2 regions of the Paraburkholderia sp. MPAMCS5 genome follow, and region 2 is predicted to be linked to the other one. Evidence: predicted binding sites of a transcription regulator. Region 2 holds the regulator's gene; the other holds the start of a gene.

Region 1 (11,752 bases), on a different contig from region 2:
TCAAAGGCTGCACCGCAAACCGCACGGCTCGCCTTATCTCCAGACTCCTCGTAACCCCCAGATGGCGAAACGACGAGTCCCACGCTGCGCTTCGCGTTGTAATTCGTACTACAAATAATTTCGTTGTGGATGCACCTTTGACGGCTGCACGGCCCACTTCGCACCACGCGATCCAGTGTCGGATTCGCACAGGCGTTGCCTCGTCGTACATCGTCAGTGCAGAGCACTTACTGGACACGGCAATTACTACGACCTAATCGGTAAATCCACGTTGAAAGGGCGAAGAAATTGCGCATTGCTGGTATTCGATAGCGCCTACCGAGGCAATCGCTATTTGTACGGATGTTGCAGTGAAGCATAGCGCTCACTCGATTCAACGGATCGGCAGCGGCAGAAATTCGGGTGCTATTGGCCGATTCCGACGAGGCGTTAACCGTTGCAACATCTTAAAAGAAAGTGTTGTAGCTATCTGCAATCGATGTAACAGAGTGATACGACAACACCCTTTTCGCGTCATAGAACTTTAGTGACAGGTCATTTTCCGCCAAACTCGGACGGCGTTCATTTTATGCCCGCTAAGCCTTGCAGGACGGGGCTTTTCCGGATAAAAACACTACATCCAGCCATAAAAACAGTAAGATCATTTCAAGCAAAAGTTGCTGATCCACGCACCGTTTTGTATGCCTTTATTCATGTTTCCGAGGTAACAATTTCGCGATTCATGACAATTGCGCCAAAACACCCGTGGATAACGGCCACGTTCGTCAGGTCCATGTGGGTACGCTAATCTCGACACGTAGACAGTGATTACCCTGCCTGGAGAACTAAGCGTGACGACTTCCACAGAATTTCTTTCGTCGTACATCGACGCACACCGCAGCAGCCCAAGATTACCGCAGCAGAAGCCTGCAAAGCATATTGGACTTCTGGTCTCTCAAGAATGCTCGATGGCGACTGCTGGAGCGATCGGCGACGCATTTCGTCTTGCCAATGAATTGTCAGAGGATCTCGCGGACGATTCTTCTTATCGCCTTTCCGTGCTCTCCGAAGGCGGAGGCCTCGTGACGAGTTCCTCAGGCATATCTATATGGACACAAAGTATTGAGCGCAACAGGCTGGGTGACTTTCACGCATTGTTTGTAGCGTGCCGGGACGCCGCCACCTTGCTCGAGTCCAACGACCGCCTTCTTTCATGGATTGCACGTCAAGGTTCTATCGCATCGTTCGACATTCAGCAAGGCGCCAACCTGGTTGTCATCTGCAAGGACCCGCTGCATTCGACGGTGCCGATCTTCCTGTTCGATGACGCACCCACGACCACGCGCGCCAGCAGCGCGACGCCAACCGACCTGGCTTTGGCACAGATAGAACGCGATCTTAACTCCGAGGTTGCGCGCAAGATTGCCGACATGCTGCAAACGACCTATGTCGAGTCCGAAAAGATCGATCTGAACGACGCAAGCATTACCACGACAACCGAGAAGATCCGCGAGTCCGCGCGCTGGATCAAGGAAAACTATAGCAATCCGATCTCGGTTGCAAAGGCTGCGGACTGCGCCGCGATGAGCAAGCGCAACTATCAGCGCCGCTTCAAATTCGAGTTCGGCATGACGCCCCTCGAGTACTTGTTGCGCACCCGATTTGAAGTCGTTCGGGCCATGCTGCGAAATACTGATCTGCCTGTCGACAAAATTGCGCGACGCTGCGGAATGGGCGACGGCAATCGCCTCGGCCGCCTCTTCAAGGAACGCTACGGCATGTCGCCCACGCAATTTCGCGCGCAACAGCGCCTCGAAGTTGCGGAACGGTGCGTAGCGGTCGAAAACTAATAACTACGCCTGAAATTGATGCAGGCAGCAGAACGCTGCGACGTACAGGTCGCGACGCCCTGCTGCGTGCGCCAATCGGGCGTCAAAAGCTATTCGATATGGACTGACAAAATGATAACGACGAAGTCTGCTCAATGTCCAAATGAAGCCGGCGCTACGAGTCCGCGGCCCAATCAGGCCGATCTGTCCGAACGCGCCATATCGGAGAACTGGTTGCCCTCTCACGACGACGCAAAAGAGCCGCGGCGCAAGGAATCGCCTGCTAGAAGACTGAAAGAAGCGGCTAAATCAATGCTGCCGGCGCCTCTTTTCCTGAGCCTCCTGCACCATAAAGAAATCGGTCGCTATCCGAATCTGCTTCGCCCCACGACTTTTAACGAGAAGATTCTTCAGAAGAATCTTCGGCCGGACCCGTGGTTCGTGGAATTGACCGACAAGCTGACCGTGCGGAACTATGTCGCGCGAAAGCTGGGTGAAGAGCATGTGATCCCATTGATCGCCGCCCCGGACACTTTCACCGAGGAAGTATTCGACGTATTGCCCAACGCGTTCGTGATGAAGGCAAATCATGGCAGCAGCTATGTGAAGGTGGTCAGAGACAAATCGGCGACCTCTTTCGCGGAACTGCAAGAACTCGCGAACTACTGGTTGTCTCTCGACTTCTACAAGATTGCCCGGGAGAAGCACTACCGTCGGATCAAACCGCAAATCTTCTTCGAGCATCTGCTGCTCGACCAGAGCGGCAACGTTCCCGCCGATTACAAGCTGCATTGCTTCGGTGGACGAACCGGACGGCCACGTATCTACATTCTGGTGATTTCGGACAGATTCGGCACCGATACACGCGGCGATGTATTCGACGTCGACTGGAATCATCTGGACATTGCGATCGGGTACTACAAGCGTAGCCCTGTGCCGGCGCCTCGCCCCGAAAATCTGGATGCCATTCTGGAAGCCGCCACGAAACTATGCGAGGACTTCGACTATGTTCGCGTGGACTTGTACGCGCCGAACAACGAAGTCTACTTCGGCGAGCTGACGTTCACACCTGGCGCCGGCGTTCTGCCGTTCACGCCGGATCAAATCGACTACGAGTGGGGAAGATTGGTGCCGGATACGTTCTGCCGTTGAGGAAGCCGCTTACTGAACATCGAAGCGGCAAAGCGGCAAAGCGGCAAAGCGGCAAAGCGGCAAAGCGGCACAGGCTACTGCGGCAAAGAACGGAGTAGATACAGATCAACGAAAAAAACCCTGGCCTCGCCGCAAAGAGCGGCGAGAGTCAGGGTCATTCACTTTAACTGAGGCAAGTGCGAACTACGAGTGCGAACTCGATCAGTTGTCAGCGTGAGCCGAGGTAAAGTTCGTGAACGCGTTGTACGGGGCGCTGATCGGCGAACCGTTGATCATAATGCCGTACGCGTTGTTGCCGCTATCCAGCACGTAGTACATCACAGACTGGATGTTGTGCGTCTTTCGGGCCGCGTAGAACGCAGCGAGCCTGTCCGAAATGTAATTTGCGCGATAGCTTTCCGTTTGCTCCGGCCCGGTGTTCCACTCGGTGACGATAAACGGCACACCGTAGCGCGCCTTGCAATACGTGGCGAGGTCGAAGCCCGGCCCTGCGCCATCGGTACCCACGTCGAACAGGTCACCATACACCTCGTAATTGTGCCAGGTGGTGATGTCCCAACGCACGGTCGGATAGCCGCCGCTGCCATCGGGCTGCATGCCGTCCCACAGCGCGTCCGCCGCGCCCACATCCGCCACGCAGAAGTTGATGCCGCACTGCGCCGACGACTGCGCCGACTTGACGCCGTCGATCATGCCGCGCATCACGCCGCGCATGATTGGCCAGTTGTCATTGTTGAAGTCGCTCGCCTTCGTGCCTGCGTACGTGAAGTCCACCACGGTGGCGTCCTGACGCGTCAGTTCGTTACCGCATTCGTAGATCGTCACGCCATACGGCTTCAACGCATTGGCAACGGTCGAGCCAGTCGAGAAACCGCGGCTGTACGCGATCGACTCGCTCGCCATCACCCTGCCGGGAGCGTCGTAGACGCCCTGGTCGATTAGCACCAGCAGCGTGAGTCCCGCCGACTGGAACGCTTTCGCGATCTTGACCACCGCATTCAACTGATCCGGATCGTCCGTCACGCCGACGCGATAGCTCGTGCAGTTCATCGCCTTCAGAATCGACACGAGTTGCGTGGGCGTGTACGTGTAATCGAAGTGGCCGTTCATGCCGTAGAAGCTGCCCGGCGCGGGCGCGACCGCGATGCGCGGATCGCTCGACGGGCGCCATTGTCCATCGACATCCGCGTTCACATAGAACTGACCGCCTGTGCCGCAGTGCCAGACCTTGCCGCCGTACCACAACACGAGCGTCACGTTATACGTGTTGCCGACAGTCTCGCCGTCGCGGTAGATCACGCCGTTCACGAGAGTCCACATCGAGTTCGATTTGTCGATGATGTACGGCGACGAAGGCAACGTGGTGCCGTCAGCGGAAACGCCGCCCATACGCGGATCGAGGCATGCGGACCAGTTGGAGCCGTTCCAGCCATAGAACTGGCCGCCCGTGCCCTCGTGATAGATGCCGCCGTTGTACCAGAGCAGAAGCGACACGTCGTACGTATTGCCTGCTTTGGAACCGTTCTTGTACACCGAACCGTTCTTGAGCGTCCACACGGCGCCGTTATTGTCGGTGATCGAGCCAGCCGGCGGAATTGTCGTGCCGCTGTCGGAGGCATTGGAGGCCTTCGCCTTCGGGTTCGCGGCAACCTTTGCCGCCGGGCTCGCGCTCCCGTCTTCCGAGCCACCGCCACCACAGGCGCTCAAAAGATAGGAGCCGGCTAGGGCCGTCAGGCCTCCAATGAATTGTCGTCGTTTGACCATGGCTAAATATTTCTCAGTGTCGAGAAGATTCTCGATAAAAGACCCAAAGGATTTTTCTTTGCAGTTTTGAAAAAAACTACATTCCTTGCTGAACAGCTTCAATTACTTCGTTATGCTTATTAATACGAAATTGCATTCGAATTTCGATCACCTTTAATAAGGTGGTCACATTGCCGGAGACAACGTGGAATCAAATTCGATTGGCGAAGACAAAGCTGCGCCCTCGCGGTGTGCGATCAACTCGACGCCGCGATCCCTCATGAATGATGTGGAACAACCGCCTGCAAACCTGCTGCCCTGCCGTGGCGACTTTCTGCCGCGCAAACGTTTTACCGAGGGTTGAAACCGTTTGCACGGTTCGGAAAATTGTTCGCTTCTGTGTCGCGACCGGGGTAAATCGTACCCGGAAAAGACCTATCGTTCATATGAGAAATAGTACTTTTCGGCCAAAAAGCAGGAATCTTTCCGATAACTTCGCGTTTGGCAAAAATTTACACTTTCACGGGATGATCAGAGGATTAGATAGGCACGAACTTTGACCATTCGACCCTAGAGAGAGAAGCTTTTTTCCAATTCGCTTTCAGTAATTTATTCTCTTTGCGACATTCTCATGACGAAAAAAAGAAAAAATGACCGTTAGCGCGCCGTCGCCCAGTGCAATGAAAAAAGCCTGTGGTGTACCGCAGATCGAATTTTCCTATTTAATTCGTCATACGAAATATCTTTTCTCGGGGTTAACTCTATTCCATCTGAAGATTGACAGCAGAAGACTGATGATTGAAGTCGACACGACTTGTCCGAGACCACTAAGGGAGCCTCGTCCGCGAGGCAAAGTTCCTCGGGAGAGAAAAAGTACGGCGGTGGCGGCGCGTCCGAAGGAAAGCGAGGAGTGGCGTCATTGCAAGGGTGGGGAGAACTTATTTGCCGCCGTGTTGTGGTCGTTAATTTATTCTTGTGGCGCTCAGCGCGCAATTTCCGGAGACATCGCGAATGATGGGGCAGTTGGCAGCGCGACCAGTGCTTAATTTTATTTATGTCGGTTAGCGCTGAAGCGGGAGTCGATCAACCTGTGAGATCGCGCGGTATTCGACAGCAAACATCGGAAATTCGCGCGGTGCCACGGCATAACCGCGGCACCGCTCAGACCGAAGGCGGACGGGCGTGAGCCTCACAGACTTGCCGTCGCCCTGCTCCACGCCTATCTGGACATCATGTTCATGCTGACGTTATGCATGACCCACACCGTGCCGCCGATCAAAAACAGCGCCGCCAACGCGGTATAGCCGAGCGCCATGACATTCCAGCGCTGCCCGGCCGACATGTCGACATGCAGGAAGAACACCAGATGCACGACAATCTGCACGAAGGCGAGAATCGACAGCGCGATGATCGCCGTCTGTGCCGGAAGCGCTCCGCGCATGACGAGCCCGAAGGCGGCCGCCGTCAGGATGACGGAGAGCAGGAAGCCACCCACATAGCCACGCAAGCTGCCGTGACTCTGCTGCGCTGGAAGTGATTGCATATGAGCCATTTACAGCACGCTCCCGAGATAGACGAACGAAAAGACGCAGATCCACACGATGTCGAGGAAATGCCAGAACAGACTGAGACACGCAAGACGCGTGAGATGGCGCTCCGACAATTTGGGGCTGCGCATGACCTGCACGGCCAGCACCGCCATCCACACGAGGCCCACGGTCACGTGCAATCCGTGCGTGCCGACCAGCGTAAAGTACGACGACAGGAACGCACTGCGAGCCGGCCCGGCGCCTTCCGCCACCAGATGCGAGAACTCCCGCACCTCCAGAAAGAGAAACGCAAGGCCGAGCACGAACGTCACAGCAAGCCAGCCCAACACAACCGCGGACTTGCCGCGCCGGGCGCCCAGCATCGCAAAGCCGTAGGTAATGCTGCTCAACAACAGCGCGGCCGTTTCCACCGCGACGCCGCCAATATCGAACAGATCCTTGCCCGATGGACCGCCCGCGAACTGCTGCGACATGACGGCGAATACAGCGAATAGCGACGCAAACAGCACACAGTCGGTCATCAGATACAGCCAGAAGCCGAATACCGTATCCGATGAACCGTGGTTGTCGTGAGCGCCTTCCAGCGAAACGGAGAGTGTTTTCTGCAACATGGATCAGGCCTCCACAGCTTCGAGTTCACGGCTCTTCGCCGCAGCGGCCGCAGGGCCTTGCTTACCTTCGATTTTCCGCACCATGTCCGCGGAAATGTAATAGCCGTCGTTGTCGCCGAAGCTGCGCACGATCAGCGTGGCCACGATAGCCACGAGCGCCACCACAGCCAGCCACGTGATATGCCAGACGCCCGCAAATCCGAGAACGAGACTGAATACACCGATGAACAACCCGGCGCTCGTATTAGACGGCATGTGAATGTCCTGATACGCCGGCACTGTTGCGGGGCCCTTTCCGGTCTCCTTCATATGCGCGAAGGCGTCGAGTTCATGCACTGTGGGAATAACCGCGAAGTTATAAACCGGCGGCGGCGACGACGTCGCCCATTCGAGCGTCCGGCCGTCCCAAGGGTCGCCGGTCACGTCGCGGTACTCAGGCTTGTTGCGGTTCGCCACGCTGACCCACACCTGCGCGACCTGGAACACCACGCCCACTGCGATCAACGCCACGCCGCACGCGGCCGCGATCAGCCAAGGTTGCCAGGCCGGATTGTCGTAGTGATTCAGGCGTCGCGTCATACCCATGAAGCCGAGCACATAGAGCGGCATGAATGAAGCATAGAACCCGACAAACCAGCACCAGAACGCGCACTTGCCGAGCTTCTCGTTGAGCTTGAAACCGAATGCCTTCGGAAACCAGTAGTGGAACCCTGCCAGATAGCCGAACACCACGCCGCCGATGATCGCGTTATGGAAGTGCGCGATCAGAAAGAGGCTGTTATGCAACACGAAGTCCGCGCCCGGAATGGCCATCATCACACCGGTCATGCCGCCGATCGTGAACGTGATCATGAAGCCGATTGTCCACAATACAGGCGCGGAAAATTCGAGGCGCCCGCGGAAGATCGTGAACAGCCAGTTGAATATCTTCACGCCGGTCGGGATCGCAATGACCATCGTCATAATGCCGAAGAACGCATTGACGTCGGCGCCCGAACCCATGGTGAAGAAGTGATGCAGCCAGACGAGGAACGCGAGCACCATGATTGCGCACGTCGCATAAACCATGGTCCTGTAGCCGAACAGCGGCTTCTTCGAGAAGGTTGCGATCACTTCCGAATAGATGCCGAACGCGGGCAACACGAGGATGTAGACCTCCGGATGCCCCCATGCCCAGATCAGATTCAGATACAACATGGCGTTGCCGCCCGCCTCGTTCGTGAAGAAGTGCATGCCCATGTAGCGATCGAGGCCGAGCAACGCCAGCGCTACCGTCAAGATCGGGAAGGTGGCCATGATCAGCACGTTCGAACAGAGTGCCGTCCATGTGAAGACCGGCATTTTCATGAGCGTCATGCCCGGCGCGCGCATCCGTACGATGGTCACGAAGAAGTTGATGGCCGTGATCAGCGTGCCCACACCCGACAGTTGCAGACTCCAGATGTAGTAGTCGACGCCCACGCCCGGACTGAATCGCAGCTCCGACAGCGGCGGATACGCAAGCCAGCCGACTTGCGCGAATTCGCCGATCACGAGCGACAGGTTCATCAGAATGGCGCTGATTGCCGTCATCCAGAAGCTGAGCGAGTTGAGGAATGGGAACGCCACGTCGCGCGCGCCGATTTGCAGCGGCACCACGAGATTGAACAGACCGACCATCAGCGCCATGGCCATGAAGAAGATCATGATGACGCCGTGGGCGGTGAAGATCTGATCGTAATGGTGCGGCGGAAGATAGCCCGGCGAGTGATACGACAGCGCGAGCTGCAAACGCATCATGACCGCGTCGACGAAGCCGCGCACCAGCATCAGCACCGCGACGACGATATACATGACGCCGATCTTCTTATGATCGACGCTCGTCAGCCATTCCTGCCAAAGCCATTTCCACTTATGGAGCCGGGTCAGTGCGACCACCACGGCAAGCACCATGACTATCATGAGCGCGCCCGCTCCCATGATGATGGGCTGATCGAATGGGATCGCGGAGAGTGTCAGTTTTCCGAACATGTGCTAACCCTTTGGACGGCAATTGCTATTCTGCAAATCGAGGACATTGCCGTTGTTGTACTTTGCAATGATGTTATTGAACAGCTTGGGATCGACCGTCGAGAAGTAGCTCACGGGCTGCTTCTCGCCAGGCTGCGCCACCGAGTGGTATTCGTTCATGTCGAGCCGGCGCGGCGAGGCTTTCACCTTTTCCACCCACGCGTCGAATTGCGCGGCACTGACGGCAAGCGCCCGAAACTTCATATCCGAAAAGCCCTTGCCGCTGAAGTTGGCCGAGATGCCGGCGTAATCGCCCGCATGATCGGCAATCAGATGCAATTGCGTCTGCATGCCCGCCATCGCGTAGATCTGGCTACCCAGTTGCGGAATGAAAAACGAATTCATGACGGAGTCGGACGTGACCTTGAAGTCGACCGGCGTGCCGACGGGAAAGGCGAGCTGGTTGACCGACGCAACACCGAGTTCCGGATAGATAAAGAGCCACTTCCAGTCGAGCGCCACGACTTCGACCTTGATTGGCTTGACCGCCGATTCAATCGGCCGGTACGGATCGAGTTCGTGTGTTGTGTTCCAGGTCAGAATGCCGAGGAACAGAATGATCAGCGTGGGCACCGTCCACACCACGACTTCAATGGCGGTGGAATGCGCCCATTTCGGCGCATAAGTCGCATTGCGATTGCTCGCGCGATAGCGCCATGCGAACACCAGGATCATCACGATCACCGGCACGACGACAATCAGCATGGCCATCGTCGCGGTGCTGATCAGCGACTTTTCAGCGACGCCCACGCTGCCTTTCGGGTCGAGCACGTCAAGATTGCCGCACCCCGACAGAGACGCGACGAGTCCTGCCCCCAAGGGTATCAACACCCGTTCAAAGGTCTTTTTGTTCACCATATTTGCCTGATTTCCATGGACCGATCTGAAACACCCCAAAAAATTCTCGCCATGAAGACCAGACCACTACTTCATGCGCCGTCGAATTTTAAAAGTGTCCAGATAAGCGGAGCATGATCTCCGACAAGCAAACCAGAACAAATGTGACGTGTGCTTTGAGGCTCGGTTTTCTGATCTGCCTCAAGTGCTCGTGTGTGAATCAGTGTCGCCATCGTTGCCTTTGCAACCATGGCGTGAGAGACGCGTGACCTTACTCGTCCAAGGTCACGGAACGAGAATGGTGCCGCGCGAAAGCGGCATCAGGTGGTTGCGCGCTCCACGATATTGAAACCGACGTCAGTCACTTTGCTGCTCCCGGCGCCAGCCAGCCGGTCGAGCAGACAGCGCGCCGCCGTGAGCCCGATGCGCGTTCCGTCGACATGCACCGACGTGAGTTGCGGGCTCGTCTCGGTCGCGAACTCCAGATCCCCGAACCCGCAAATCGACATTTGCGACGGCACGCCGATGCCCAGTTGTCTGGCCGCGCTCAACGCGCCGATTGCAAGGAGATCGGAACCGCAAAACACCGCGTCGATATCCGGCGACTGTTCGATGAGACGCGGCAACGCGGCCTTGCCGACCGCCACCGAACTCGGCGGCGCGACGAGCACCTCCGCGATGTCGTGAATGCCGGCTCGTGCGAGGCGCTCGCGAAAACCGCCGCGGCGAGCGAGCGCGCGCTCGTCGTTCGCGGATACGAGGCCGGGCTTGCGCACGTTGCGTTGCAGAAAGTGCTCGGCCACCGCGACGCCGATCTTGTAATGCGAAAAACCGACCAGCATGTCGATCGGCTGATCCGTCATGTCCCATGTTTCGACGATCGGAATGCCCACGTTGGCAAGCCGTTCGCGCAGCGACTCGGTATGCGCGACGCCGGTCAGCAGCACGCCTTCCGGACGCCGGCTCAGCACGGCGTCGAGCAACGCCTCTTCGCTCGAATCGCTGTAGCCGCTCAATGCGAGCAGCACCTGATAACCCGCGCGCGACATGGTCTCGCTGAACACCTGGATCGTTTCGGAGAAGAGCGAGTGCGCGATGGTCGGCACGATCGCCGCGATTAGCCGCGATCGCGAAGACGACAAGCCGCCCGCCAGCCGGTTCGGCACATAGCCGAGCCTTTGCACGACCTGGCGCACGCGTTCCAGCGTTTCGGGCGCGACCGTTTGCGGGCTGTTGAACACGCGCGATACCGTGATCGGCGCGACGCCCGCCTGCGCGGCGACATCGGTGATGCGCAAGCCCTTGGGGCCGCCGCGCATGCGTTTGACGGGCGCGGCCGCCTCGGGCGCCGATGCTTGCGGCGCGTCGGCGTCGGCGTCGGCGTGGACGTCGGCATCGGCATCGGCGGCAGCGGGCGGTTTCGGATTCGGCATGAGTGCTGGCAGAAAATAACGGATCGCGCGTATTCTAACCGCGCGAATCCACGTTAATTCACGGCCCGCGCGGCTTACTCGGTCACCGCCACACTGCCCTGCGCCGCGCGCGCGCCTCCTGCGCGACGCAAGACGAACAGCGTGATAACCGCGAACACGAGCAGACAGGTCGCCGGAATCAGCATCGGCGCCTTCACGCTGCCCGTCGTCTGACGCACCCACGGCACGAGATTCTGCGCGATGAAGCCGCCGATATTCCCCAGCGAATTGATCGCGGCAATGCCGGCCGCGGCGCGCGCGCCGAACAGAAACTTCGGCGGCAACGTCCAGAAACAGGGGATCAGCAGATACATGCACGGCGCGCCGAAACAGAGCGCGATGAAACGCAGCGTGTTGGTCGGCAGAAACACGGCGCTCAGGAAACACAGCACGCCGAGCAGCGCCGAAACCAGCATAGCAATAAGCGCGCGATTGCCGGCGCCGCGCAGTTTCGAAGGCAGCCACGCGAGCACGAGGGTCGCCATCAACCAGGGAATGATGTTCAGCAGACCGTTGGTCGTGTTGCTCAC
Region 2 (11,752 bases):
GGGCTGATTACCTTCGCGCAATCGAACTGGCTTGCGTCGATCGTGCTGCCGCATCAGCCGCACTTCATCGGTCAGCCGGACGACGTGCAGGTGTTGTGGGGTTACGGGCTCCTTGTCGACCGGCCGGGCAATTTCGTCGCCAGGCCCATGACCGAGTGCAGCGGCCGCGAGATCATGACGGAGCTGCTGGGTCATCTGCGTGTCGAAAACGAGGCTCAGCGCATTCTCGACGACGCGATCTGCCTGCCGTGCCTCATGCCGTTCATCACGAGCCAGTTCCTGCGGCGCAAGGGCGGCGACCGGCCGCACGTGGTGCCCGAGGGCTGGGCGAATGTGGCGTTCGTCGGCCAGTTCTGCGAGCTGCCGAACGACGTCGTATTCACGGTCGAGTATTCGGTTCGCTCCGCGCAGACCGCCGTCTACTCGCTGCTCGGTTTGAATCGGTCGGCTCCGGCCGTGTACAAAGGCTTGCACGATCCGCGCGTGGCTCATGGCGTGGCTCATGGCGTGGCTTCCGGTTTCCATCGCTGACGGCGACAATCTCCGTGCCGCCGCGCGCCTCGCGGCGGGTTCGCGTCCGCGACGCCGGGCGCGACTGATCGAGCCGGAAAATAAGCAGCACCCTATCAGCGGCAGGCTATCAGCAGCACCATGCCAGCGCCTCGTCACGCGCGAGGTGATGCTTCAATGCGCCGGCAAACAGTTCGAGCGATGCGGCCGCCGTCCCGTGCCGCACCGCGATTGCGCGCACCGTGCACTGCGCGACCGGCGCGTGGCCGCAAAGCGCGCGCATTTCATCGAAAACCGCTTGGGCGCCGCGCCCGCCAAGGCTGCAAAAAAACGCGATATGCCTGAACTTCCAGCGGTTTTCGGCCAGATACGCGCGCACCGGCGACGCCACCGCGCCCGCCCACACCGGGGTGCCCACGACCACGAGGTCGTACTGTGAAGCGTCGAGCGCTGGCGGGGCAATCGCCGCCAGACGCTTGCGCCACGAGTCGATCACGCAGCGCAGGTAGCCCAGCGCACCGCGACGCTCGGCACAATCGCGGATTTCCACGACATCGGCGAAGACCATGCTACTGAGCGTGGCGGCGAGCAGGCGCGTCGTACCGGTACGCGAGAAAAAGACAATCAGAACGCGGGGCTTCGACATGACTCGCTCCTTCCTTGACAAGCGCGCCGACGCGGGCGTCTTGCATGTCGGGAGCATAGGCGGCAAGGAGCGCCGCTTCATGACCCACGTCAAATAACGCCGTGACGCGCGGCGGCTCATCCGCCGTTGATCTGCGTCAACGAGGCAGAGGCCGGCGTTTCTAGACTCGAACTGATCTATGCGTACTTCATCGTCCTTTCTGGGAGCGTCTGCCATGAGCTACAAGACCATCGTCGTTCACCTCGACACGAGCCCGAATGCCCATCCGCGCCTCGAAACGGCGCTGGGTCTCGCCCGACAGTTCGGCGCGCATCTGACCGGCGCATTCGCCGTGTTCTCGCCCGAACCGCGTTCGCTTTATGTGATGGCCGGCACCGCGGATTACTACCGAGACCAGGAGGAAAGGCGCGAGGAGCGGCGCGCGGCGCTCGAACGGCTGTTTCATGCGGAGCTTCGGCGCGCGGAGGTCGAGGGCGAATGGATCGCCGTCGAGGAATCCGCCGGTTTCGCCGTGCCGCGCCTTGGCCGCTGCGCCGATCTGATCGTGGCCGGCCAGGACAACCTGCGCGACCCCGAATCGTATGTCGGCGATTTCTTCCCCGAAAACCTGATTCTGACGAGCGGCCGCCCAGTTTTGCTGGTGCCCTGCGCGCGCAACGAAAGATCGACGGGCAACCGGATACTCGTGGCGTGGGACGGTAGCCGCGAAGCCGCGCGCGCCGTGCACGACGCGCTGCCGTTCATGCGCGCGGCGCAAAGCATCACGATCCTGACGGTCAACGGCATGCACGAAGCCGGAACCGCGCGCATGCCCGGCGCGGAAATCGCGATGGCGATCGCGCGCCACGGCGTGCGGGTGGAAGTGGCCGACATCGAAACCGGCGCGGGAGGTTCGGTCGGCGAGGTGCTGCTTTCGCAGGTGGCCGACGGCGGCGTCGATCTGCTGGTGATGGGCGGCTACGGCCACGCCCGCTGGCGCGAACTGGTGATGGGCGGCGCCACGCGCACGATTCTCCAGTCGATGACCGTGCCGGTCCTGATGTCCCACTGAGTTGCACGCGCGTTGCCGGTTGCACATCGGCTGTCGGCCCCCGTCGGCCCGAAATGCGGGCGCCCTCGCCGACTCCATGAAGCCGCCGTCCGCCCGTGCCGCCGGGCGGCGCTGGCACGAAGCCGGCGTTTCCCGGACAATGAGCCTATATGCAAGCGGCGCGCGGTGCTTGGCATGTTTAGCGTGCTGGGCGTGCTGGGCGTGCTGGGCGTGCTGGGCGTGCTTGGAGGGCTTGGAGGGCTTCAGCGGCCGCGACCTGGCCGCGATTCAGCCGGCCGCCGTTGCCGCCTCGCCGTGCATGCTCGCGCATCGCGTCGCGTCGCGTCGCAGCGGCACGAAACCGCATCCCCAGCCGCCAACAATCATCCAAAGAGGCACCCATGCCCGTCAGCGGTAAAACGCCCACGCGGCGCCATGTCATGTCGCACGAGCGGTCCGGCCCGTTCGGCGCGCGGCCTGCCTTCGCGGCAGCGGCGGCATTCGTCGTGACACTGGCCGCCTTGCTGAGCGCGCGGCGCTGGTTCGATCCGGTGTTGCTCGTCAGCGTGGCAGCCGCCCTGCTTCTTGCCACGAGCGTCTTCCTGCTCGCACGCGCGCGCCGCGACGCCGCTTTGGCGCGCAGCGAAGCGAGCGCCTCCGGCAGTCAGTCGGGCGTGAACGAGGCGCGCATGATGGCGATCATCCGTTCTTCGATGGAAGCGATCATCACCATCGACGAACAGCAACGCGTCGTGCTCTTCAATCCGATGGCGGAACAGGTGTTCGGCTGCTCCGCGACGGACGCGCTCGGCGCCCCGCTCGCGCGCTTCATTCCGGAGCGCTTTCGCGCGGCGCACGCGCGGCATGTCGAGCAGTTCGGCGTGGCGGGCGTATCCGACCGGCAGATGGGCAGGCAGCGCGTGCTGTCGGGCTTGCGCGCCAACGGCGACGAATTTCCGCTCGAAGCCTCGATTTCGCAGATCCGCGACGGCGACGCGCGGCTCTACACGGTGATGCTGCGCGACGTCACGGAACGCGTGAAAGCCGAGCACGCCCAGCAACAGGCGCGCGAGGAACTGCGCGAGCTGTCGGCCAACCTGCAGAACATCCGCGAAGACGAGAAGACGCGCATCGCACGCGAATTGCACGACGACCTCGGCCAGCAGCTCACCGCGCTGAAAATGGACATCTCGTCGGTCGAACAGGCGCTGGAAGGCTCCGCGAGCGCGATGGTGCGCGACCATCTGCACGGCATGCGCCGCCTGATCGACGCGACGGTGGCGTCGGTGCGCCGCATCGCCGCCGATTTGCGGCCGGTCATGCTCGACGACCTCGGGCTGATTCCCGCCGTCGAATGGCTCGCGAACGACTTCACGAACCGCTACGGCATCGACGTCGCGCGCGACATCCAGACCGGCGACGCGCGCTTCAGCCCGGCCGGCGCCACCGCGCTCTTCCGGATCGTGCAGGAAGCGCTGACGAACGTCGCGCGTCATGCCGACGCCACGCTCGTCACGTTGAGCCTGCGCGCCGAAGACCACACGCTCGTGCTGCGCATCGCCGACAATGGCCAGGGCGCGCATCGCGCGGGCGAGGCGGCGGGCAAGTCGTTCGGTCTGCTCGGCGTGCGCGAGCGCGCGCATATGCTCGGCGGCGCCGTCGAAATTGAGACCGCGCAGGGCAAAGGCTTTGTGTTGACCGTCAGGATTCCATCGGAGACCGTGCAGATGCAGGAGCGGCAATCATGACCCAGGTTCTGCTCGCCGACGACCATGCGCTCGTGCGCGACGGTCTGCGCCATATCCTCCAGGGCGCGAGCGGCTTCGAAGTGGTCGGCGAAGCGAACGACAGCGCGAGCACCATCGCGCTGATCCGGGCGCGCGCGGCCGAGGTGCTGGTGCTCGATCTGTCGATGCCCGGCCGCAACGGCGTCGAGCTGATCAAGCAGATCAGGGAAGAACGGCCGGCGCTGCGCATCCTCGTGCTGACCATGCACGCCGAGCAGCAATACGCGGTGCGCGCGTTCAAGGCCGGCGCGTCCGGCTATCTCACGAAAGAAAGCGCGAGCGCGGAACTGGTGGCGGCCGTCACGAAGGTCGCCGCGGGCGGTGTCTATGTGAGCCTCGCGATGGCCGAACGCTTCGCGCAGAGCCTGAACGAGCCCGCCGATCTTTTGCCGCACCAGCGTCTGTCGGATCGCGAATTCGACGTCTTAAAGCGCATCGCCGCGGGTCAGACGATTACCCAGATCGCGGGCGAACTGTGTGTCAGCACGAAAACCGTCAGCACCTACAAGACGCGCATCCTCGAAAAAATGCAGATGCCGCACGACGCGGCGCTCGTGCGCTATGCCATGCGCCACAAGCTCGTCAGCGACGAAGAAGACGAAATCTGAGCGAGCGCGCAGCCCCGTTCGCGCGCGCCGATAGCTGATGCAGCCAATGTAGGAAAACCCCTACACAGCTTCTCACTTGCCTACTCGAAGAACGTTCAGCGCCGATTTTATTTTGAGACAGCGCGGCCGATACTTCGAGCCATGAACTCGAGCCCCGACCTTTCCGTCCTGCGTGTTTTTCTCGTCGACGACGCACTCTTCGTGCGGCGCCGCCTTGCCGCACTGTTCGGCGCGCTCGATGGCGTGCGGATTGTCGGCGAAGCCGAGGAGTCAGCGGCGGCGTTCGCGGGCATCGAGACCAGCGCGGCCGGTCTGGTCGTGACGGAGTTGCATCTGAGCGGCGGCACCGGCATGGAGTTGCTGGCCCTGCTCGCACAACGCCTGCCGCACGTGATCGTCATGGTGCTGACAAACCGTTGCGGCGCAGGATTCCGGCGCGCCTGCCTGACTAGCGGCGCCCACTACTTTTTCGACAAGACTCGCGAATTCGAACTCGCGCGCAGCACGGTCCAGCGGATCGCGAGCGAACACCGTGCACGCGCCCTCTATCAAACCGGAGCCGATCATGTCTGACGTTGCCGCTTATCCGCTCACGTCGTTGCCCGCTTCACCGTCCGCTTCACCGTCCGCTTCACCGCCCGCTTCACCGCTCCTTTCGCGGAAAATCCTATTGCTCGACGCAGCGCCGTCGCGAGCAACCGGCAAGCCAGCCGAGTGCGCGCCACGCAAGGACGCCTCGCGCCACGCCCTGCGCTGCGGATCGTGCTCGATGCGCGCGATCTGCATGCCGCCAGGTCTGACGGCCGAGGAATTGCAGCAGATCGAATCGCTGATTTGCCCGTCGCGGACGATCAAACCAGGCGAGACGATCTATCGCGCGAGCGATGCGTTCCACAGCATCTATGCCGTGCGCGCCGGCTCGTTCAAGACGGTCATCATGCATCGCGACGGCCGCGAGCACGTGACGGGCTTTCATCTCGCGGGCGACTCGCTGGGACTCGACGGCGTGTGCTCCGGCCAGCATAACTGCGACGCCGTGGCGCTCGAAGACAGCAAGGTGTGCATCATCCCGTTTAACCGGCTCGAAACAATGTGCCGCGAGCTCAAGGCCGTGCAGCAGCACGTGCATCGCTTGATGGGCGGCGAGATCGTGCGCGAATCGTCGCAGATGATGCTGCTTGGCACGATGTCCGCCGAACAGCGCGTCGCGACGTTTCTGCTGAATCTGTCGGATCGGCTGAGACAGCGCGGCTATTCGCCGGCCGAATTTCATCTGCGCATGACGCGCGAGGAAATCGGCAGCTATCTCGGCATCAAGCTCGAAACGGTGAGCCGGATGCTGTCGCGGTTCCAGCGCGAACGACTCATCGACGCACGCGGCAAGAACATCCGCATTCTGGACCACGACGGTCTCATGCGTGTGTGACGGCGAGCACTGCCGCGCCCGTCACGCGGCCATCACGTAGATCGCCCAGCGCGCGATTGGCATCCGTCAACGCGTAAGTCGTGGTTTGCAGCGCGAGGCGCGTTTCACTCGCGATGCGCATGAAGGCCAGCCCGTCGTTGCGGGTCAGATTCGCGACCGATACCACGCGCCGCTCGCCCCACAAAAACGAATAGGGGAACGACGGAATATCGCTCATGTGGATTCCCCCGCATACCACCACGCCGCCTTTCGCGACGGCTTGCAACGCTTGCGGAACGAGCGAGCCCACCGGCGCGAACAGCAAGGCCGCGTCGAGTTCGTCGGGCGGCGCCTCGTTGCTGCTGCCCGCCCACGCGGCGTTCAGCCGAAGCGCGAGTCGCTGCGCCGCGTGATCGCCGGGCCGCGTGAACGCATACACCGTGCGCCGCTGATGATGCGCCACTTGCGCGACGATATGCGCCGCCGCGCCGAAACCATAAATGCCGATGCGCGCTGCCTCGCCCGCCATGCTCAAGGCTCGATAGCCGATGAGACCGGCGCATAGCAACGGCGCCGCCTCGATATCGCTGTACTGCGCGGGCAAGTGAAAGCAATAGCGGCTGTCAGCGACGGTGCGTTCGGCATAACCGCCGTCGATCGTGTAGCCGGTGAAGCTTGCGTCGTCGCAGAGATTTTCGCGCGCCGACAGGCAGTAGCGGCAATGCGCGCACGTGCGGCCGACCCACGGCACGCCGACCCGGTCGCCGACGGCGAAGCCCGTCACGCCCGCGCCCAGTTCCGCGACGATGCCGACGATTTCATGGCCCGGAATCACCGGCCGTTTGGGATGATCGAGTTCGCCATCGACCAGATGAAGATCGGTGCGGCACACGCCGCACGCGTGAATGTCGATCAGCATCTGGCCGGGGCCGGGCGTGGGATCGGGCATCTCGTCTTCACGCAGGATCGGGGATTCGCCGTCGAAAATCATGGCGCGCATGGGAGGTTTCCTTGTGCTTCTGTGAGTGACGCGGCGCTGGGCGCGTATTGCCAAATCGGTGGCGAATCGGTGGCAACTCAGTCGCAACTCAGTCGCAACTCAGTCGCAACTCACTCGCAACTCACTCGCAACTCACTCGCAAAAACGAAAGTAGCCGCTGTGCAGCAGCATCGGCTTGGCGCCGATCTCATGGAGCAGGTTCCTTGCCGCGTGCTCGATAGGATGCCGGTTCGATTCGAATGCCGCGAGCAGATCGTCTTCGCGCAGTGAGGCGGCGCCGAAGTGGTCCTCCAACGCCTGCGCAGTAATCGCGCACTGCACGCGCTTGCCATCCACTTGCGCCGCAAACGCGACGACGAGATCGCGCGCGCAGTACTCCGGACACTCAGCGGGAAAGTAGATTTTCACGAGGGCCACCTCAATGAAGGGCGCGTGCGGGCGGTGCGCCTTTCATCAGCATAGGAGTTGGCGGCAGTAGGTCAAATTCATCCGGCGCGTGTGGGTTGATCGAGGTCAACGGCGGCGTGATGGACGATCGTACATTGAACGCGTTCCTTCATACCGGAGCGCGTGCCAGGAATGCCCGTTTACGTCGCGGCGTGCCAGCATGGATGGCGTTCGCGCTGTATGTCGCGGCCCTGCGCCCCGAGCCGGAACCGGCCGCGGTCGAACACCATATCGATCGACGACTCACGAGCGCAAACTTCGCACCCGTACGGAACGCCGCAATTCCACACCGAACAGGCCATTTTTTCCCGATTTCTGCTCTTTCAATCAGCGGCGTTTCATCACGCAAACCACGAGCGCAGCTTTCAGCATGAACCCGCCCCCCTTCCCTCACTCGCTTAACCGCCCTCCCCGCGACACCATCCCGCATAAACCACCTCGAAAGATTTGACGCCGATATTGGCTCGTATATGCTGGCAAATAGGCGATCGTCTTTCCGGCTCGAAAAAGCGCTTCAAAATAGCCAAAAAACGATCCCGAACGTCCTGTTTCTTTAAGCGCCCCGTGCGTAGTTCAAGCAGGTCGTTCAATACCTTTAACGTCGCCAGTCGAGTGTAATCGTGAGAGTCCGTGGCCCTTTCGTGAGATGGAACCGCAGTCAGGCGAGTTGTCCTCGCGCTGACCGCGCCATCGGCGACGGCAGCAGCGGCAGCCTTGCGTTGCGTCGCTTTCTGTCTGTCTTCACCATCCTGTCGCGTCGTTCAGTTCGACGTCACAACTCCATTTCCGCGCGCGCCTTCATCGCCGTGCGGACGGACGAAGTCGCGTCGCTGCTTCCCTAGCGCCTCCCTCCTCGTTGCCGTTCGATTCGTCCGTTGGCTTGAACGCGCTCGCCTGAGTCGCGCGTTTTCGCGCGAGCCGGGCTTGCTCTCGTGCAAGCGTTTCGCGCACGTCCGTTCAGTCGCGCATCGCAACGGACCGTATCGAACAGCAAATCTGATCGTCACGCGCGGCGCATTCCGTTGACGGCCACCGCCTTCGCGCTTCCGGTAGCCTGACGCAACGCGTCCACGCTTTTAGACGTTTCTCGCGCCGCGTCTCACGGCTGAACACACATATCTATTCGTTATGCGAACTAAACCTGTTGTCGGCATCAGTGCCGATAGAACGACGATAGGACATCACCCGTCGCACGTGGTCGGCGAGAAGTACATCGCCGCCATCGTGGACGGCTCGCACGCGCTCGCCCTGCTGTTGCCCGCGCTCGGCGAGCGCCAGCCCGCAAAGGAGCTTTTGTCGATAGTCGACGGCCTGCTGTTCACGGGAAGTTACTCGAACATCGAGCCGCATCGCTACGGTGACGAACCCAACGAACTCAACGACGCAAACACGCCCGCCACCCTGCGCGACCCCGCCCGCGACGCAACCACGCTTGCGCTCATGCGCGCCGCGATCGATGCGGGCGTACCCGTGCTCGCCCTATGCCGCGGCTTCCAGGAAATGAACGTGGTGTTCGGCGGCACGTTGCATCAAAACGTTCACGCGATGTCGGGTTTTAACGACCATCGCGAGAACAAGGGCGACAGTCTGGACGTGCAATACGCACCGTCGCATTCGATCTCGCTCACTCAAGGCGGCGTGCTGCAACGCCTTGCCGGCGGCGCGAACGAAGCCCGCGTGAATTCGCTGCACGCGCAGGGCATCAGGCGATTGGGCGCGGGCCTCGCGATCGAAGCTACCGCGACGGACGGACTGATCGAAGCCGTCAGCGTGAAGGATGCGCGCGCTTTCGCGCTGGGTGTGCAGTGGCATCCGGAGTGGAAGCACGCGAGCGACGCGCTCTCGTCCGCGATCTTTCATGCGTTCGGCGAAGCCTGCCGCGAACAGATGCGCAGCAAACGCAGCAAACGCAGCAAACAGAGTGAGAACAATCATGCATGACATCGACGATTTTCTGAAGAAGCACCACGTCACTGAAATCGAGGCGATCATTCCCGACATGGCGGGCATCGCGCGCGGCAAGATCATTCCGCGCAGCAAGTTCGAATCGGGCGAGTCCATGCGCTTGCCGCAAGCAGTGATGATCCAGACCGTCACCGGCGAGTATCCGGACGACGGCACGCTCACCGGCGTCACGGACCCTGACATGGTGTGCGTGCCCGACGCCACGACGATCCGCATGATTCCATGGGCAGTCGATCCGACTGCCCAGGTGATTCACGATTGCGTCCACTTCGACGGCACGCCCGTTGCGATCTCGCCGCGCCGCGTGTTGCGCCGCGTGCTCGAACTCTACAAGGCAAAAGGCTGGAAGCCCGTCATCGCGCCCGAACTGGAGTTCTATCTGGTCGACATGAACAAGGACCCGGACTTGCCGCTGCAACCGCCCATCGGCCGCACCGGGCGCGCGGAAACCGGTCGTCAGGCTTATTCGATCGAGGCCGTCAACGAATTCGATCCGCTCTTCGAAGACATCTACGAGTACTGCGAGGTGCAGGAACTGGAAGTCGATACGCTGATTCACGAGGTGGGCGCCGCGCAGATGGAAATCAATTTCATGCACGGCGATCCGCTGAAACTCGCGGACAGCGTGTTCCTCTTCAAACGCACCGTGCGTGAAGCCGCATTGCGTCACAAGATGTACGCGACCTTCATGGCGAAGCCCATGGAAGGCGAACCGGGCTCGGCCATGCACATGCATCAAAGCCTCGTCGACCAGGAGAGCGGCCACAATCTCTTCACCGGAACCGACGGCAAACCGACCTCGCTATTCACGAGCTATATCGCCGGCTTGCAAAAGTACACGCCCGCGTTGATGCCGATTTTTGCGCCTTATATCAACTCTTATCGGCGTCTGTCGCGCTTCATGGCCGCGCCGATCAACGTCGCCTGGGGCTACGACAATCGCACCGTGGGCTTTCGCATTCCACATTCGGGGCCGGCCGCGCGCCGCATCGAAAATCGTATTCCGGGCGTGGACTGCAACCCGCATCTCGCGATTGCGGCAACGCTCGCGGCCGGTTATCTCGGCATGACGCAGAAACTCGAAGCAACCGAGCCATTGCTCAGCGACGGTTACGAACTGCCGTACCAGTTGCCGCGCAACCTCGAAGACGGCCTGACCTTGATGGCCGCCTGCGAGCCGATTGCCGAAGTGCTCGGCGACAAGTTCGTCAAAGCCTACCTCGCTCTGAAGGAAACCGAATACGAAGCGTTCTTCCGCGTGATCAGTTCATGGGAACGCCGGCATTTGCTGCTGCACGTCTAACGCCAACGCAGGAAAACCGGAGGCAGTATGAGTTATCGAACAGATGAAATCGCTGACGTGCAGCAGGCGCAGCAGGGGCAACCCGCGGCGAGCGCGCAGGCCTCATCACGCAGCACCGCCGGCTATCGCGCGCTCGATGCCGCGCACCACATTCATCCATTCTCGGATATGGGCGCGCTCAATCGCAGCGGCAGCCGCGTGATCGTGAAAGCCCACGGCGTGTACCTGTGGGATTCCGACGGCAACAAAGTGATCGACGGCATGGCCGGCCTGTGGTGCGTCAACGTCGGATATGGGCGCAAGGAACTGGCCGATGCCGCGTATCGACAGATACAGGAGCTGCCTTACTACAACACGTTCTTCAAGACCACGCATCCGCCGGTGATCGAGTTGTCGGCTCTGCTCGCGGAACTCGCGCCCGAACGTTTCAACCACTTTTTCTATTGCAATAGCGGTTCGGAGGGCAATGACACCGTGCTGCGCATCGTCCATCGATATTGGGCGACGCAAGACAGGCCCGCGAAAAAAGTCGTCATTGCGCGCAGGAACGGCTATCACGGCTCGACGATTGCCGGCGGCACACTCGGCGGCATGGGTTATATGCATGAGCAGATGCCGTCTAAAGTCGAGAACATCGTGCATATCGATCAACCCTATTTCTTCGGCGAAGCTGAAAGCGATCAGACGCCCGAAGCATTCGCGCTGGCGCGAGCGCAACAACTCGAAGCGAAAATTCTCGAAATCGGCGCGGACAATGTGGCTGCGTTTATCGGTGAGCCTTTCCAGGGCGCGGGCGGCGTGATCTTTCCGGCGCCCACGTATTGGCCGGAAATTCAACGCATCTGCCGCAAGTACGACATTCTGCTCGTCGCGGATGAAGTGATCGGCGGCTTTGGCCGCACGGGCGAATGGTTCGCTCACCAGCACTTCGGCTTCGAGCCCGATCTGATCACACTCGCCAAAGGACTCACGAGCGGTTATGTGCCGATGGGTGCAGTCGGCCTGAGTGAGCGCATCGCACGCGCCATTATCGAAAACGGCGAGTTCAATC

What was found. The regulator FNR, encoded in region 2, switches genes on or off when oxygen is low (the NO sensors DNR and NnrR bind a similar motif). The targets are predictions, from matches to a motif close to TTGATNNNNATCAA.
Region 1: a site for FNR is predicted at 9,942-9,955, ahead of cyoA (ubiquinol oxidase subunit II). Genes of this name have one in related genera too.

What each region holds. Positions count from the first base shown of each region.
Region 1 covers NZ_JAYXBK010000004.1:208,776-220,527, reverse strand. The annotation lists gene VOM14_RS11315 (GlxA family transcriptional regulator) at 948-1,829, shown strand; gene VOM14_RS11310 (ATP-grasp fold amidoligase family protein) at 1,941-2,960, shown strand; gene VOM14_RS11305 (hypothetical protein) at 3,162-4,724, opposite strand; gene VOM14_RS11300 (hypothetical protein) at 5,354-5,749, shown strand; gene cyoD (cytochrome o ubiquinol oxidase subunit IV) at 5,923-6,255, opposite strand; gene cyoC (cytochrome o ubiquinol oxidase subunit III) at 6,256-6,864, opposite strand; gene cyoB (cytochrome o ubiquinol oxidase subunit I) at 6,868-8,874, opposite strand; gene cyoA (ubiquinol oxidase subunit II) at 8,878-9,771, opposite strand; gene VOM14_RS11275 (LacI family DNA-binding transcriptional regulator) at 10,071-11,183, opposite strand; gene VOM14_RS11270 (MFS transporter) at 11,258-11,752, opposite strand, start outside.
Region 2 covers NZ_JAYXBK010000005.1:458,291-470,042, forward strand. The annotation lists gene VOM14_RS14910 (oleate hydratase) at 1-531, shown strand, start outside; gene VOM14_RS14915 (flavodoxin family protein) at 641-1,156, opposite strand; gene VOM14_RS14920 (universal stress protein) at 1,371-2,207, shown strand; gene VOM14_RS14925 (PAS domain-containing sensor histidine kinase) at 2,588-3,934, shown strand; gene VOM14_RS14930 (response regulator transcription factor) at 3,931-4,581, shown strand; gene VOM14_RS14935 (response regulator) at 4,723-5,154, shown strand; gene fnr (fumarate/nitrate reduction transcriptional regulator Fnr) at 5,147-6,007, shown strand; gene VOM14_RS14945 (zinc-dependent alcohol dehydrogenase family protein) at 5,994-6,986, opposite strand; gene VOM14_RS14950 (DUF1488 domain-containing protein) at 7,119-7,394, opposite strand; gene VOM14_RS14955 (hypothetical protein) at 7,490-7,807, shown strand; gene VOM14_RS31420 (hypothetical protein) at 8,054-8,275, shown strand; gene VOM14_RS14960 (gamma-glutamyl-gamma-aminobutyrate hydrolase family protein) at 8,562-9,374, shown strand; gene VOM14_RS14965 (glutamine synthetase family protein) at 9,367-10,701, shown strand; gene VOM14_RS14970 (aspartate aminotransferase family protein) at 10,729-11,752, shown strand, end outside.